DNA from 3 places in the Neobacillus sp. genome. Region 3 is predicted to be linked to each of the others. Evidence: predicted binding sites of a transcription regulator. Region 3 holds the regulator's gene; each other region holds the start of a gene.

The links. The regulator Rex, encoded in region 3, represses fermentation and respiration genes when NADH is low (regulators of the CRP and FNR family bind a similar motif). The targets are predictions, from matches to a motif close to TTGTGAAATATTTCACAA.
Region 1: the regulator Rex is predicted to act here: its motif matches at 2,246-2,263, upstream of RTR43_RS04610 (lactate permease LctP family transporter).
Region 2: the regulator Rex is predicted to act here: its motif matches at 1,560-1,577, upstream of RTR43_RS02740 (hydrogenase small subunit).

What each region holds. Positions count from the first base shown of each region.
Region 1 covers NZ_DALZYO010000005.1:146,888-151,162, reverse strand. Annotated here, with positions in the region: gene RTR43_RS04615 (L-lactate dehydrogenase) at 1-528, opposite strand, end outside; gene RTR43_RS04610 (lactate permease LctP family transporter) at 559-2,175, opposite strand; gene RTR43_RS04605 (spore germination protein) at 2,441-3,967, shown strand; gene RTR43_RS04600 (GerAB/ArcD/ProY family transporter) at 3,948-4,275, shown strand, end outside.
Region 2 covers NZ_DALZYO010000003.1:92,256-96,530, forward strand. Annotated here, with positions in the region: gene ftsZ (cell division protein FtsZ) at 1-61, shown strand, start outside; gene RTR43_RS02730 (hypothetical protein) at 119-616, opposite strand; gene RTR43_RS02735 (hypothetical protein) at 645-1,121, opposite strand; gene RTR43_RS02740 (hydrogenase small subunit) at 1,619-2,467, shown strand; gene RTR43_RS02745 (hypothetical protein) at 2,516-2,980, opposite strand; gene RTR43_RS02750 (hypothetical protein) at 2,985-3,773, opposite strand; gene RTR43_RS02755 (proline dehydrogenase family protein) at 3,949-4,275, shown strand, end outside.
Region 3 covers NZ_DALZYO010000030.1:4,437-8,711, forward strand. Annotated here, with positions in the region: gene RTR43_RS17355 (ABC-F family ATP-binding cassette domain-containing protein) at 1-1,150, opposite strand, end outside; gene moaC (cyclic pyranopterin monophosphate synthase MoaC) at 1,329-1,826, shown strand; gene RTR43_RS17365 (redox-sensing transcriptional repressor Rex) at 1,862-2,518, shown strand; gene RTR43_RS17370 (YhbD family protein) at 2,848-3,471, shown strand; gene RTR43_RS17375 (polymer-forming cytoskeletal protein) at 3,484-4,206, shown strand; gene RTR43_RS17380 (cytoplasmic protein) at 4,223-4,275, shown strand, end outside.

The DNA.
Region 1 (4,275 bases), on a different contig from region 3:
AATGATAGCCGCATGAACATTTCTTGTATCTATGTTGAAATATTTCCCTAGAGCAAACCTTAGACGTGCAGAGTCTAATACCGTTCCAGAACCGATTACACGTTCTTTTGGTAGTCCTGATTCTTTCCAAGTCACATAGGTTAAGATATCCACTGGATTTGTTGCCACTAAGAATATTCCATTAAATCCACTTTCCATAATACTTTTTATTATTTGCTTAAATATTTTCGTGTTTTTTTCAACTAATTGCAATCGGGTTTCACCTGGCTTTTGTGCCAATCCCGCAGAGATGACAACTATGTCAGCACTTCCACAGTCTTGATATGAACCGCTCCAAACGTTTACTGGTGAAGGAGCGAACGGCATGCCGTGACTAAGATCCATTGCCTCGCCTTCGGATTTTTTTTCATTTACATCAATTAAGACTATTTCCTCAACAACCCCCTGGTTGATCAATGAATATACATAACTGCAACCTACAGCACCTGTTCCAACTAGTACAACTCGATTTACTTTTTCTTTATCCATGATAAACGATCTCCCTTCGAATGAAAAAAATTAAAATAGTAACCAGCTGATTATTCCAATTACAACAAGTAAACTTAAGCTATATTTAATTGTCACTTTAAATAAATCACTCTCTTTTCCTGCTAATCCAACTGCTGCAGCAGCAACAGCGATAGATTGAGGTGAAATCATTTTAGCCATGGTGCCGCCCATTACATTGACCGCAACCATCGATTCAGGTGAAATGCCAATTTGAGAAGCGGTGACAGATTGAAGTGGAGCAAATAAGGAACCGCTGTTTACAACAGAGCCTGTTAAAAAAACTCCCAGCCAACCTAACACTGGGGAGAATAATGGAAAAACTGCGCCTGTGGAAGCAAATGCTAAACCAAGTGTCGATGACATACCAGAGTAAGTACAAATGTAAGCAAAGGCAAGTACACTACAAATGGTTAGAACTGGTGATAATAATTCTTTTGCCGTTTCTTTTGAAACATCCCACAGCAGCTTACTGCTGCAGCGAAAGAGAATGCTTGCGACAATGATCGTCAGGACAATTGCTGTTGTAGTAGATGAAAATAAATCTAATTTAAATACTGCCGCATATGGTGTATCTTGCGGTACTATTGGTGCATGCTTTATGACTACGTTGTTTAATCCCGGAATTGGCAGCAATAACACTAACTTTTCTAAAGGACCGCCGGGGATAAATAAATTTTTAAAAAATGATAAATTAAACAAAGTAACACATATAGTTAGAAATACAAATGGCAGCCAAGCATATGCAATTTTTCCTAAAGAATACTTAACCTGTTTATCTACTTGGTTCTCATTACTTATACGGAATATCTCTTTTGGTTTCCATATTTGTAAAAACACTGATAGTGCCAATAGGCTAACAATTGCAGCAAAGATGTCTGCAAGTTCAGCACCTAAGAAATATAGAACAATTGCCTGAGTAAATCCAAATGAAACTCCGCTGACTAACACTGCTGGGAACGTTTGTCTAATCCCTTTCATCCCATCAATGATAAATATTAGTAAGAATGCTACTAGAACACTTACTATTGGAAGGACAAATGCTGTATATCTTCCAACAGCAAGACTATCTAAACCTGTAAGTAATGCGGGAACAGTTACAGGAATGCCCATTGCTCCATATGCACCACCGGCAATGTTTGCAATCAAACAAAGGCTGGCTGCATATATCGGACTGAATCCAAGTCCAACTAAAATGGCTGCTGTTATCGCAACTGGTGCTCCAAATCCTGCAGCTCCTTCCAAAAATGCACCGAATGAGAATGCTACAATGAGAACTTGCAATCTTTGATCGGCTGTAATAAAGGATATACTATTTTCTATAATTGCAAATTTGCCTGTTTTTACTGTGATTTTATAAAGGAAAATGGCAGCAAATACAATCGATGCTACGGGCCATATACCGGATAAAACTCCAAAAATGGCAGACATCAAAACTAAAATAGCAGGCATTTTGTAGATTAAGACTGCAACAACACCTGCTACAATTATGCTGGAGAGTCCTGCAATATAGCCTTTTAATTTAAAAACTGTCAGCATTACAATAAAAAAGATTATTGGAATGGATGCGATAATAGCTGAAAACCAAATGTTACTCACGGGATTATATACTTGCTCCCATACATTCATTCTGTTCAACTCCTAGGTAATGATAAGTCCCATTTATTTTTAACCACTATTGCAAACCCTATCCTTCACATTCTGAAATATTTCACAATGAAATTGAAGATACTTCACCAGGTGTTTTAGTGACAAACAAGCAGTGGTAATACATAGCACACGTTCAATAGCGGTCACTGAATAGGTTTGCCAATTTAATTAGCAGTATCCAGGGAATAATGCTCATAATAACGGTTAAATTAATAAAAATTGGATTGAACCTGGGTGGAGTATAATGAGATATCTTTTAAGAAAAATATTTTCGAACAAACAGACAGAAAAAAGACCACACATGAAAATGAATGTTTTTTCTTCTTTAGATAAAAATATTGAATTCATTAAAAATCAGTTGTTTCATTCAAGTGATCTGAAATGGCGGAGCATTAGGTTTAATCACTTGGAGGGTCTCATTGTCTTTTTTGAATCCTTAACTGATCAACAAAGAATTCAAAATGAAATCATCCAGCCTATAGAAGAAAAAAGAGAAGGAAACGTGGATAAAGTCATTACTTCTGTGGAGATTACGAAAAAATCGGATCTGTGCGAGGTTCCCCATGCCTTAATCCAAGGAAAATGCGTATTGTTATTCGAAGGTACAGTAGAGGTTTATGTTGTCGATGTAGCTGCAGTTAATAAACGAAGTATCGTGGAGTCAGAGAACGAAGCGGTTATTCGCGGTGCTCATGATGGTTTTATAGAGCACCTCATGACGAATCTTTATCTTGTTCGAAAACGCCTTATGAATCCGAATCTGGTCGTTCGTTATTACCAGATTGGAAAAGCAACCAATACAAAAATAGCTCTTCTCTATATGCAGGACCTGGCGAATCCGGATCTGGTTAAAGAAGTGGATCATAGAATTAATTCCATTGCGATGGATACCATTTTCTCGCCCGGATTCATTGCCGAATTAATTGAAGATAACCCATATTCTCTATTTCCGCAAATCTTATTTACGGAAAGACCGGATCGGGTGGTAGCTCATCTCATGGAAGGCCGTGTAACTATTTTATCTGATGGAGACCCATCTGCACTGATTTTACCGGTGACTTTCTTTTCCTTTTATCAAAGCCCGGATGATTATCACCGAAAGTGGATGGTCGGATCGTTTATTCGATTGCTTCGGTTGATGAGTTTTATTATCGCATCTATAATACCTGCTTTATATATTGCGATTATTGGCTTCCACCCTGAAATTCTTCCGGAAAATTTGATTCTTTCAGTAAAAAGCAGTATAGACAGGGTTCCATTTCCACCTATTGTGGAGGCTTTAATTATGCAGATTACTTTAGAAATACTACGTGAAGCAGGAGTTCGTTTGCCGAGCCGAGTAGGTCAAACCATCGGCATTGTTGGCGGCTTGGTCATCGGTGAATCGGTCGTGCGAGCTGGATTGATTTCCTATCCCATGGTTATCGTCATCGCCTTAACGGCTATTTCTTCTTTTGTCGCACCATCTAATGAAATAAGTTTATCAACACGTCTTTTGGGCTTCCCGCTCATGATCCTTTCTGCGATGTTCGGTTTGATCGGGATTATGTTTGGCATGCTATTCATCTTAATTCACTTATGTAAATTAGAGTCCTTTGGTACAGCTTATTTTGCGCCAATCATGCCTCTTCGAATGAAAGATTTGAAGGATACATTTTTACGTTTTCCAATCTGGAGTTTGAATCAACGCCCCCATGATCCGCATCCAAAAAGGCTTAATCAAGAAAGAAATTCAAGGGAGTGGGAACAGGATGATCCCGGAAAAGAGTAGAATTAGCCAAGGGCAGTTCATGTTTGTTGTTGTACAGTCCCAAGTGGGGGTTGGAATTTTATCGCTTCCTAATAAAGTGCAAGCAAGCGCCAAGGGGGGAGGGTGGATTTCTGTTTTAATCGCCGGATTGGCTATACAAGTCATTATTTTGATTCTGTGGGCTCTTTGCAAACAATTTCCTTCCGATACGATATACAGTTTCTTACCGAAGATTACCGGGAAATTTCTTGGTAATCTGCTTTGCTTTGCTTATATTGGCTATTTTCTGCTTTCTGCAGGAACGGTTCTAGCAAAATTTGCCGATGTCG
Region 2 (4,275 bases), on a different contig from region 3:
GCCAGATAATTCTCTGGAAATCCCTACCTTCTTGCGAAATCGTAATAGAAGATCAAAATAATTACTTTTATTTCAAGCTCTAGGCTGCCAAGGACTACTTGGTAGCCTTTTTTCACTACTATTTATTTGGTAGTGTGATAGATTGCATTACCTTCTTTTGCATGGAAAGGAAGGTATCTTTCCCAAAAAAAAAATTAGCTTTTTCCTCGATTTCCTTTAACTGTACGTCATTTTCGATTAATGTCTCGCGAATACGGTCTACTAATTGTAACGCGTTTTGTCCAGTTATTTGTTTGGCGACACGTTCAAGGAGTACCTTCGTATCAACAGAAAATTTCTGGGCAAAGCCGTGGCACCTCACCATATTGTTCCTGAGAAAGTCAGAATATTCATTTGTAAAGGCTCGACGGATACACCCCCGCATCCCTGCATAACCGTATGATATCTCTGACGCAGCCCGATAAAATAGGATCATCCCATCAGCACGACTTGATTCAGGGTGTAACCTCAGTTCTGTTATTAATGAAACTAACCGTTGAACCACTAATGTACCAGACTTCGTGGCTGTCCACCAATCTAACAAATGCTGTTGTTCAGCTTCACTCATTTGCGGCATAGTGATTCACTCCCTTTCCTAAAATTTACTATAGACGAGGGATTGCTTGCACGGTTTGGACCCGGTTAAGTATCGTTACCCATTCAGCTCCAAGGAAGACCTTACCATATTTGATGGCTTCGTTGATCCTATCAGCCATTTCCTGGTGGAGGTTCTGACTTGTGTTAATCAAATAGAGGGTTTTTGCATCTGCCTCTTTTGCAACTAGGTAAAAATTTGGTTTTAGTTGTTGTTCACTAATTCGCAGTGTATCAAGGTCAAATACAAGCATTTCTTTTACAAGAGAAATGGATTCGCCATTACGGAGCCGTTGAATCGTTCCGCGTACTGCATCAAATCCGTAGCCTATATCCGCAACAGTAGCATGGTAGGGATTAAGGCCTGGTGCATTTCGTAAGGATGGAATCGATCGAAATCCTGTTGTAATAGAGCAAACGACTTCTTTGGCTGCCATTCCTTTGTCTAACGCTATCTCAATGGGATCAAGATAGTGGGCTATCCCCATAATTGTAATTGGCCCCCCCTTTGCATTTGAAGATTTTTTTATATGTTTTTTAAGTGAATTTAGCCATAGTTAAAAATATTCAATGAGAGTCTGTCCTCATACCAAATGTTTTGTTTAAGCCCACGAAATGGATAGCTTAATAGAAGAATAAATAAAAATTGAAGCAACGAGTAGGGAAGATGGAAGCAGTGGATTAAGAAAACTGTGAAAGGATGATTTAATAAACTCCTTAACACACCTGGATGTAAACATTAATTAATGACAAAATACTTTTCTTTTCCTTTTACACCATCTTAATTTCTACATTTACACGCTAAAAACAGTTTAAAGAACATTTTTTAAACGTTTTTAAAACACATGGACAAAAGCTTAATTTAAGTAATACACTTCAGATATGGGTACTTGAAACATGGACAAGAGATTGGCATAAATGCCTATTTGTGAAATGCTGAACAATATATCCGAAAAAGACATTCCCGATGAAGGAGATTAAAACTATGTCTACATACAATTGGTTAGAAGCAATCAACGTTACAGAAGATATGCTCGATAAAACGGACAAACGTCTTCCTGTTATTTGGATAAGCGCTCTCGATTGTACAGGCTGTAAAGAAGCTTTTACCCGTTCCTTTGAACCAACAACATTGGATACGATTCTAAATTTTATCTCCTTAGAGTATAGTGAACTTCTCTCAGTGGCAAGTGGGTACCAAGCTGAAGAACATAAGGAGTCGATTTTTGCAAAGTATCAGGGGGAATATGTACTTGCGGTTGAGGGAGGTATACCCGGAAGTGATGAATTCCTAATGATTGCAGGTAAATCCGTCCGCGATGAAATCAGCGAGGCTGCCAAAAATGCAAAAGCTGTAATTGCTTTTGGAAGCTGTTCTGCTTGGGGTGGAATTCCTGCCGCAGGTGTTAATCCAACAAATGCAGTAGATATCAGGGCTGTTCTTCCAGAAGATGTACCTGTAGCGTTAGTCCCAGGATGTCCGCCCATACCAGAGGTCATTATTGGGACACTTTTACATGTCCATTTTCATGGAGAACTGCCTGAGCTTGATAAAAAGTTGCGTCCAAAAGCATTTTATCAGAAAACCGTCCATATGACCTGTCACCGTAAAGCCTTTTTTGATCAAAAATTATTTGCTGAGTCATACGACGATGAGGGAGCCCGGAAAGGTTATTGCTTGTTTAAATTAGGATGTAAAGGTCCCACAGCCTTTAATGCTTGCGAATCGATTGGTTATGACCGTTGTATTGCAGCGGGTTTCTCTTGTATCGGCTGCTCTGAAAATGGTTTTTGGGACAAAGGAGGATTTTGCGGAAAAAGGAAAAGTAAATGAATAACAAGGTGTCAGGCTCTATTGGTGCCTGACACCTTGTTATTCCTGTTATTTGTTGACAATCTTTGCTACCCCTATTGCCAGGTGATCCCAAAGGATTTCCTCGATGAATTCTGCTTTTGTTTCATCGCAGTCAATAATTAAGATGACTTCACTCTTTTGACCATGTAATTGGTTATGTTGCTTTTTAACTACTTTTATGATAAAAAGTTTGATAGCTAATCCTAAAACAAATCCGATTGAAGCACCAATTAACCCCCAATATATAGGACCCCAAGATAAAATGAAGCCGATGCTGGCACAAATAACGGAAAATGCGGTGGCTAATGCCATCGCAAGATCCACGAGAGAAATTCCATCCGAACGATGGAGTGTATCAAAGATTTTTCTGTCTGCTTGGCGATTATCAAGTGGAACGGCAAAAATATTTTTCTTATTTATCCCTTTTTCTTCTAATAAAGAAATGGCTAATTCTAAATATCCAGTGTCTTCAAAGGTTGAGAATATCTGCATTTGATCACATCACTTTTTTCCCTTTTTGAATGACGAAACTAGCATGTTGATAATTCATTTTCAAAAAATTTCGCAGTTCATCTTCAAAAAGCTTATTATTTTCGACTGTAGTAACCAACGAGTCATAAATGGAAAAGATATGAATAGAGGGTAAAAAAAGCAGCCACTCAGCATTTAAAACATTAGTGGCTTGGTGAACCTGCCCTAAAAAAAGCATAGAAACTGCTTCAAGTACACAGGATTTGTAGAAAAAGATAACAGACCATACGATGATAAATAGTGCGGTAATAATTCTATGGTTATAGAGTTGACCCAAACCCGGCATAAATAAAGTCCAAATAACTGAAGTACTCGGTTTTCGCTTATCTAAGTAGTTAATTTCCATCGCACCTAGACTGAAGGTATTATATCGATGGTTCTCTCGTTTTGCTAATAGATACACCTGATTCATATCAACAGTAGTACGGTAACTATCCCATATGCCAAAAAGATATACAGGGATATAAATTAATAACCACCTTGTATCCAAAACTTCTTTAGCCATGTCGATTTTCCCCTGAAAAGAGTAAATCATTGCTTGGTTCACATGTGCCTGGAGGTTAATAACGACCTCCCAAATAAAAAGGACAAATCCGCGAATATATTTTGATAAAAGAAGATGGCCAAATCCTGGAAATGCAGCAGACCACCAACCAATAATATAAGGATTCCTAAGATGTAATTGAGTGGTGCCGAGAATGCTCACCTGAGCTTTATATCGTCTTGCAGTATTATTATTCGTATAGTTTTCCATAAAAGGCAGAGGCTCCCTAAATATCTAATTAACTATATATTATCCATATAATTAACAAAATAGTGCCTAACTCCACTTTTTTTAATATTTTATATTGGAAATATTCGCAAAATAATTTTTATTGAAAGCGTATGCTATAATAATATTGTAAATTTAATCGCAAGGAGAAATCGCTATGTTGAAAGATTTTTTCATGGGCTTATCCCAAAATCAATTACTTAATAGTACAGCTAAAAAGTATGGTTTAAAATTGGGGGCGCAATCTGTCGTAGCCGGAACCAATATAGAAGAAGCCATCAAAAGTATTAAAGAGCTAAATTCCCAGGGAATCTCTTGTACCGTCGATAATTTAGGAGAATTTGTTTTCAAAGAAGAAGAAGCAGTAGCAGCTAAAGAACAAATTCTTAAGGTGATTGAAGCGATTCATGCGAATCAAGTGGATGCACATATTTCCTTAAAGCCGACACAAGTAGGGCTGGATATTGATTATACTTTTTGTTTG
Region 3 (4,275 bases):
CTCCTGCAAGCGCAGGTAGTTTTTTGATAACTGTTTTTAACAGAGTCGATTTACCGATTCCATTTGGGCCAACAAGGGCAATGCTTTCTCCCTTATAAGCCCGAAAGGTGATGGCATCTGAAACTTTTTCCCCGTCGTAACCAACCGCAAGCGAATCTACCATTAGAACGTCATTTCCACTTTGTTTTTCAATTTCAAACGAGAAGGTTGCGGACTTTTCATCACCTAAGGGACGGTCAATAGTCTCCATTTTCTCAAGCTTTTTCCGGCGGCTTTGTGCTCGCTTCGTCGTCGATGCGCGTGCCAGGTTCCGTTGGATAAAGTCCTGGAGATTGGCTACCTCTTGCTGTTGTTTTTCGAAAAGCTTCATATCACGCTCATAATTGGCCGCTTTTTGGTCAAGGTAAGAACTATAGTTACCCGGAAACCTTTGAATTTTTTTGCGGGCTACTTCGTAAACTTGGGTGACAACCTTATCTAAAAAATAGCGGTCATGGGAGACAATTAAAATCGCGCCATCATAGCTCTGTAAATATTGCTCAAGCCAGGAAAGGGTTTCGATGTCAAGATGGTTGGTAGGCTCGTCCAAAATTAAGATATCAGGTTTCGTTAATAGCAATTTCCCTAAGGCAAGACGGGTTTTCTGCCCACCACTTAAACTTGAAATCAGCAAAGAACTTTCGCGGAAATTTAGCCCATGCAGCACGGAGCGAATATCGGCCTCGTATTGATATCCACCTTGTTCCTTAAATTTCACTTGGAGCTCGTCATATTCTTTAAGAACACGTTCGTATCTTGTGTTGTCTTCGAACACACTTGGGTCAGCCATTTGATTTTCAAGCCTGCGAAGTGATTTTTCCATCAATTGAAGCGGTTCGAAAACGGTTATCATTTCTTCCCAAATTGATAAATTTGATTCTAAACCAGTATTTTGTGCTAAATAACCGATGGTCACTTCTTTTGGCTTGATAATATCCCCGCCATCATGAGACAATTGTCCGGCAATGATTTTTAACAATGTCGATTTCCCTGCACCATTGCGGCCAACAAGTGCCGCGCGGTCCCGGGTTTGTAATTCTAGCTTTATATTCGATAAAATAAGGTCAGCACCATAATATTTTTGTAGTTGATTGACCTGCAATAAAATCATTCTAATTCACCTCTATTACATAGGAATAGTGTACCTTATTCCGGCATTGTCGGCAATAAAGGGCAGACCTATAGCGTCGAGTGAGATATTATTTTTTGAAAAAAATGTTTGAATTAGTTCAAAGTTTCACACACAATAACTGAAAAATAGTGTATGATTTTTTTGGGAGGATTTATTTATGGCAAATTTTACACATTTTAATGAAGAAGGCAGAGCAAAGATGGTCGACGTCAGCGAAAAACCGGAAACGGCTCGGACCGCTCTTGCTCATTCAAGCATAACTGTTAGTAAAGAAATTTTTGGAAAAATAACCAATAATGAAATGAAAAAAGGCGATGTCCTGGCTGTGGCCCAGGTTGCTGGAGTTATGGCGGCAAAAAAAACATGGGATCTGATTCCAATGTGCCATCCGATTCCATTAACAGGAGTTAATATTTCCTTCTCATGGGAAGAAGATCAAGAAGATCACTATCATTTACATATTGCAGCAGCGGTAAAAACCAAAGGTAACACGGGTGTGGAAATGGAAGCGTTAACAGCGGCGTCAGCTTGTGCCTTAACCGTGTATGATATGTGTAAAGCGGTGGATAAAGGCATGGTCATTGGACCGACCTATTTAGTCGAGAAAACGGGCGGCAAAAACGGCGATTATAAAAGAACCGAACAAGTTAAATGAAATGTAACTAAATCATTCAAGGGGTGTGGGAGATTATGAGTAATGAAACGATGAAAATACCACAGGCGACAGCAAAACGGCTGCCCCTCTACTATCGATTTTTAAAAAACCTCCATTCTTCCGGTAAACAAAGGGTCTCTTCTGCAGAATTGAGCGAGGCGGTGAAAGTGGACTCAGCAACCATTCGCAGGGATTTCTCCTATTTTGGTGCTTTAGGGAAAAAGGGCTATGGCTATAACGTCAATTACTTATTATCCTTTTTCCGGAAAACCTTAGACCAAGATGAATTAACAAAGGTTGCGTTAATAGGGGTCGGTAATCTCGGAACTGCCTTTTTAAACTATAATTTTTTAAAAAACAATAATACGAAAATAGAGTGCGCCTTTGATGTGGATCCGACTAAAATGGGAACGCTGATTCGTGAGGTACCGGTCTATCATTTGGACGATTTGGAGAATGTTCTAGCCAATGAAAATATATCGGTTGCGATTCTTACGGTTCCGGCTTCCGTTGCGCAGATGATTACAGATCGACTTGTGAAGGCGGATGTGAAAGGGATATTAAATTTTACTCCGGCAAGGTTAAATGTTCCTCCCGCCATTCGGGTCCATCATATCGACCTAGCAGTAGAACTGCAATCACTGATTTACTTTTTAAAGCACTATCCGACTGGGGAAGTAGAAGAAGAATAGCTAGTATAAAGGGTTTTTCACGAATATCTACTCGTGAAAAGCCCTTTTTTTGTTGTATAGGAAATTATAAAATAATTAATTGTGGATAAATTGAAATAGTTCTCTGAATCCAGCTCCAGCGCCCAGCGGCTAGTGTACTTCGCTCTCCGCCCTACGATAAGTCAACATCGAATCGCTATCGCTCTTCGTGTTTCCTTTATCTCAGTTGGAGCGCTCCAGTCCATACGCCGCTAAACGGGCGCTTGCGCCTTTTGTGCTTGAAGGTCTTTTTGCTGCTTTACAAACGTAACAGTGTTATGTTACATTGAAAATAGAAAGGGGTTTTCAATATGAGTGAGGAGTTAATTTCTAAGAAGGATTTATTAGATATTGCTGGAATATCGTATGGACAGCTATATCGCTGGAAACGGAAGGATCTCATTCCTGAAGAATGGTTTATTCGGAAATCCACATTTACGGGCCAAGAAACCTTCTTTCCAAAGGAAAAAATCTTAGAAAGAATCAATAAAATTCAAACAATGAAGGAAAATTTGTCATTGGATGAGCTAGCTGATATGTTTTCTCCAAATATTAGTGATTTGCAGTTGGAAAAGGATGATTTAATAAAACGTAACATTGTTTCGATTGAAGTAATGAATTTTTATCTAGAGAACGATAAAGGCGTGAAGATATTTAATTTTCCGAGAATCCTTGAAGTATATATATTAGAAAAGCTGCTTCAGTCAGGTGAGATTAATTTAGATGAGGGGAAAATGCTCTTACAGGTATTAAAGGACAATGCCCAGCATATCAAGCAAAAAAGCTGTGAATTGGTATTTACGCGAAAACTAGGAGTTTCATCGTGTCTTTTATTATTGAATGCCGAAGCTGCTCATTTTGAGCGAGGAACGAAAGTTGTCACGACTCTCGCACTGATGACCTGTATGGAAGAAATTAAATCGAAATTATTGTAAAGGAGAATCGTGATGGAAACAAAAAATAGAGGAGATTTGGTCATTAATGGTATTGGGGCATCAAACGGTGGGCAGTTCCATCTTGTTACCTTAAATGGACGAGGAAAAGTTAACAGTGATTTGGAGTGTAGTGAGTTTGAATGCAATGGTTCAGGTACGGTCAATGGCAATGTTACAGCAAATACAGCTAAGGTAAGCGGGAATGCCAGTTTTAAAGGAACAATCGAAAGTCAGAAGTTTACGGTGGACGGAACAGCAAAAATTGGGCAAAATCTGTATGCTAAACAATTACAGGTTTCAGGTAAAGCCTCTGTTGGCGGAAAAGTAAAAGCTGAGGAAATTAAACTTAGAGGCATTCTGACGATTGGAGAAGATTGTGAGGCTGAAACGTTTAAAGCACAATACCGGTTTACAATTGGAGGACTTTTAAACGCGGATCAAGTAGATATTGAGATCTATGGAGAATGTAAAGCACAAGAAATCGGCGGGCAAACGATCATCGTAAAACAACATAAAGGATCCTTCATGGGCACTCTCTTCAAGCCTTTTTTTAAAACACAATTAGAAACGGATTTAATTGAAGGAGACAGAATTGAACTTGAAAGTACGATAGCAAAAGTTGTCCGTGGTAACCAGGTTAGGATTGGTCCTAATTGTCATATTGGCGTAGTTGAATACACAGAAGAATTTTCACAGGATAAAAATGCCATTGTAGGTGAAAGCAGAAAGGCTTAATGGGAGGGAGAAGAAAATGGGAAAAAGCGAAAATCTTATTATTAATGGATCGGGAAGTTACCCCGGTGG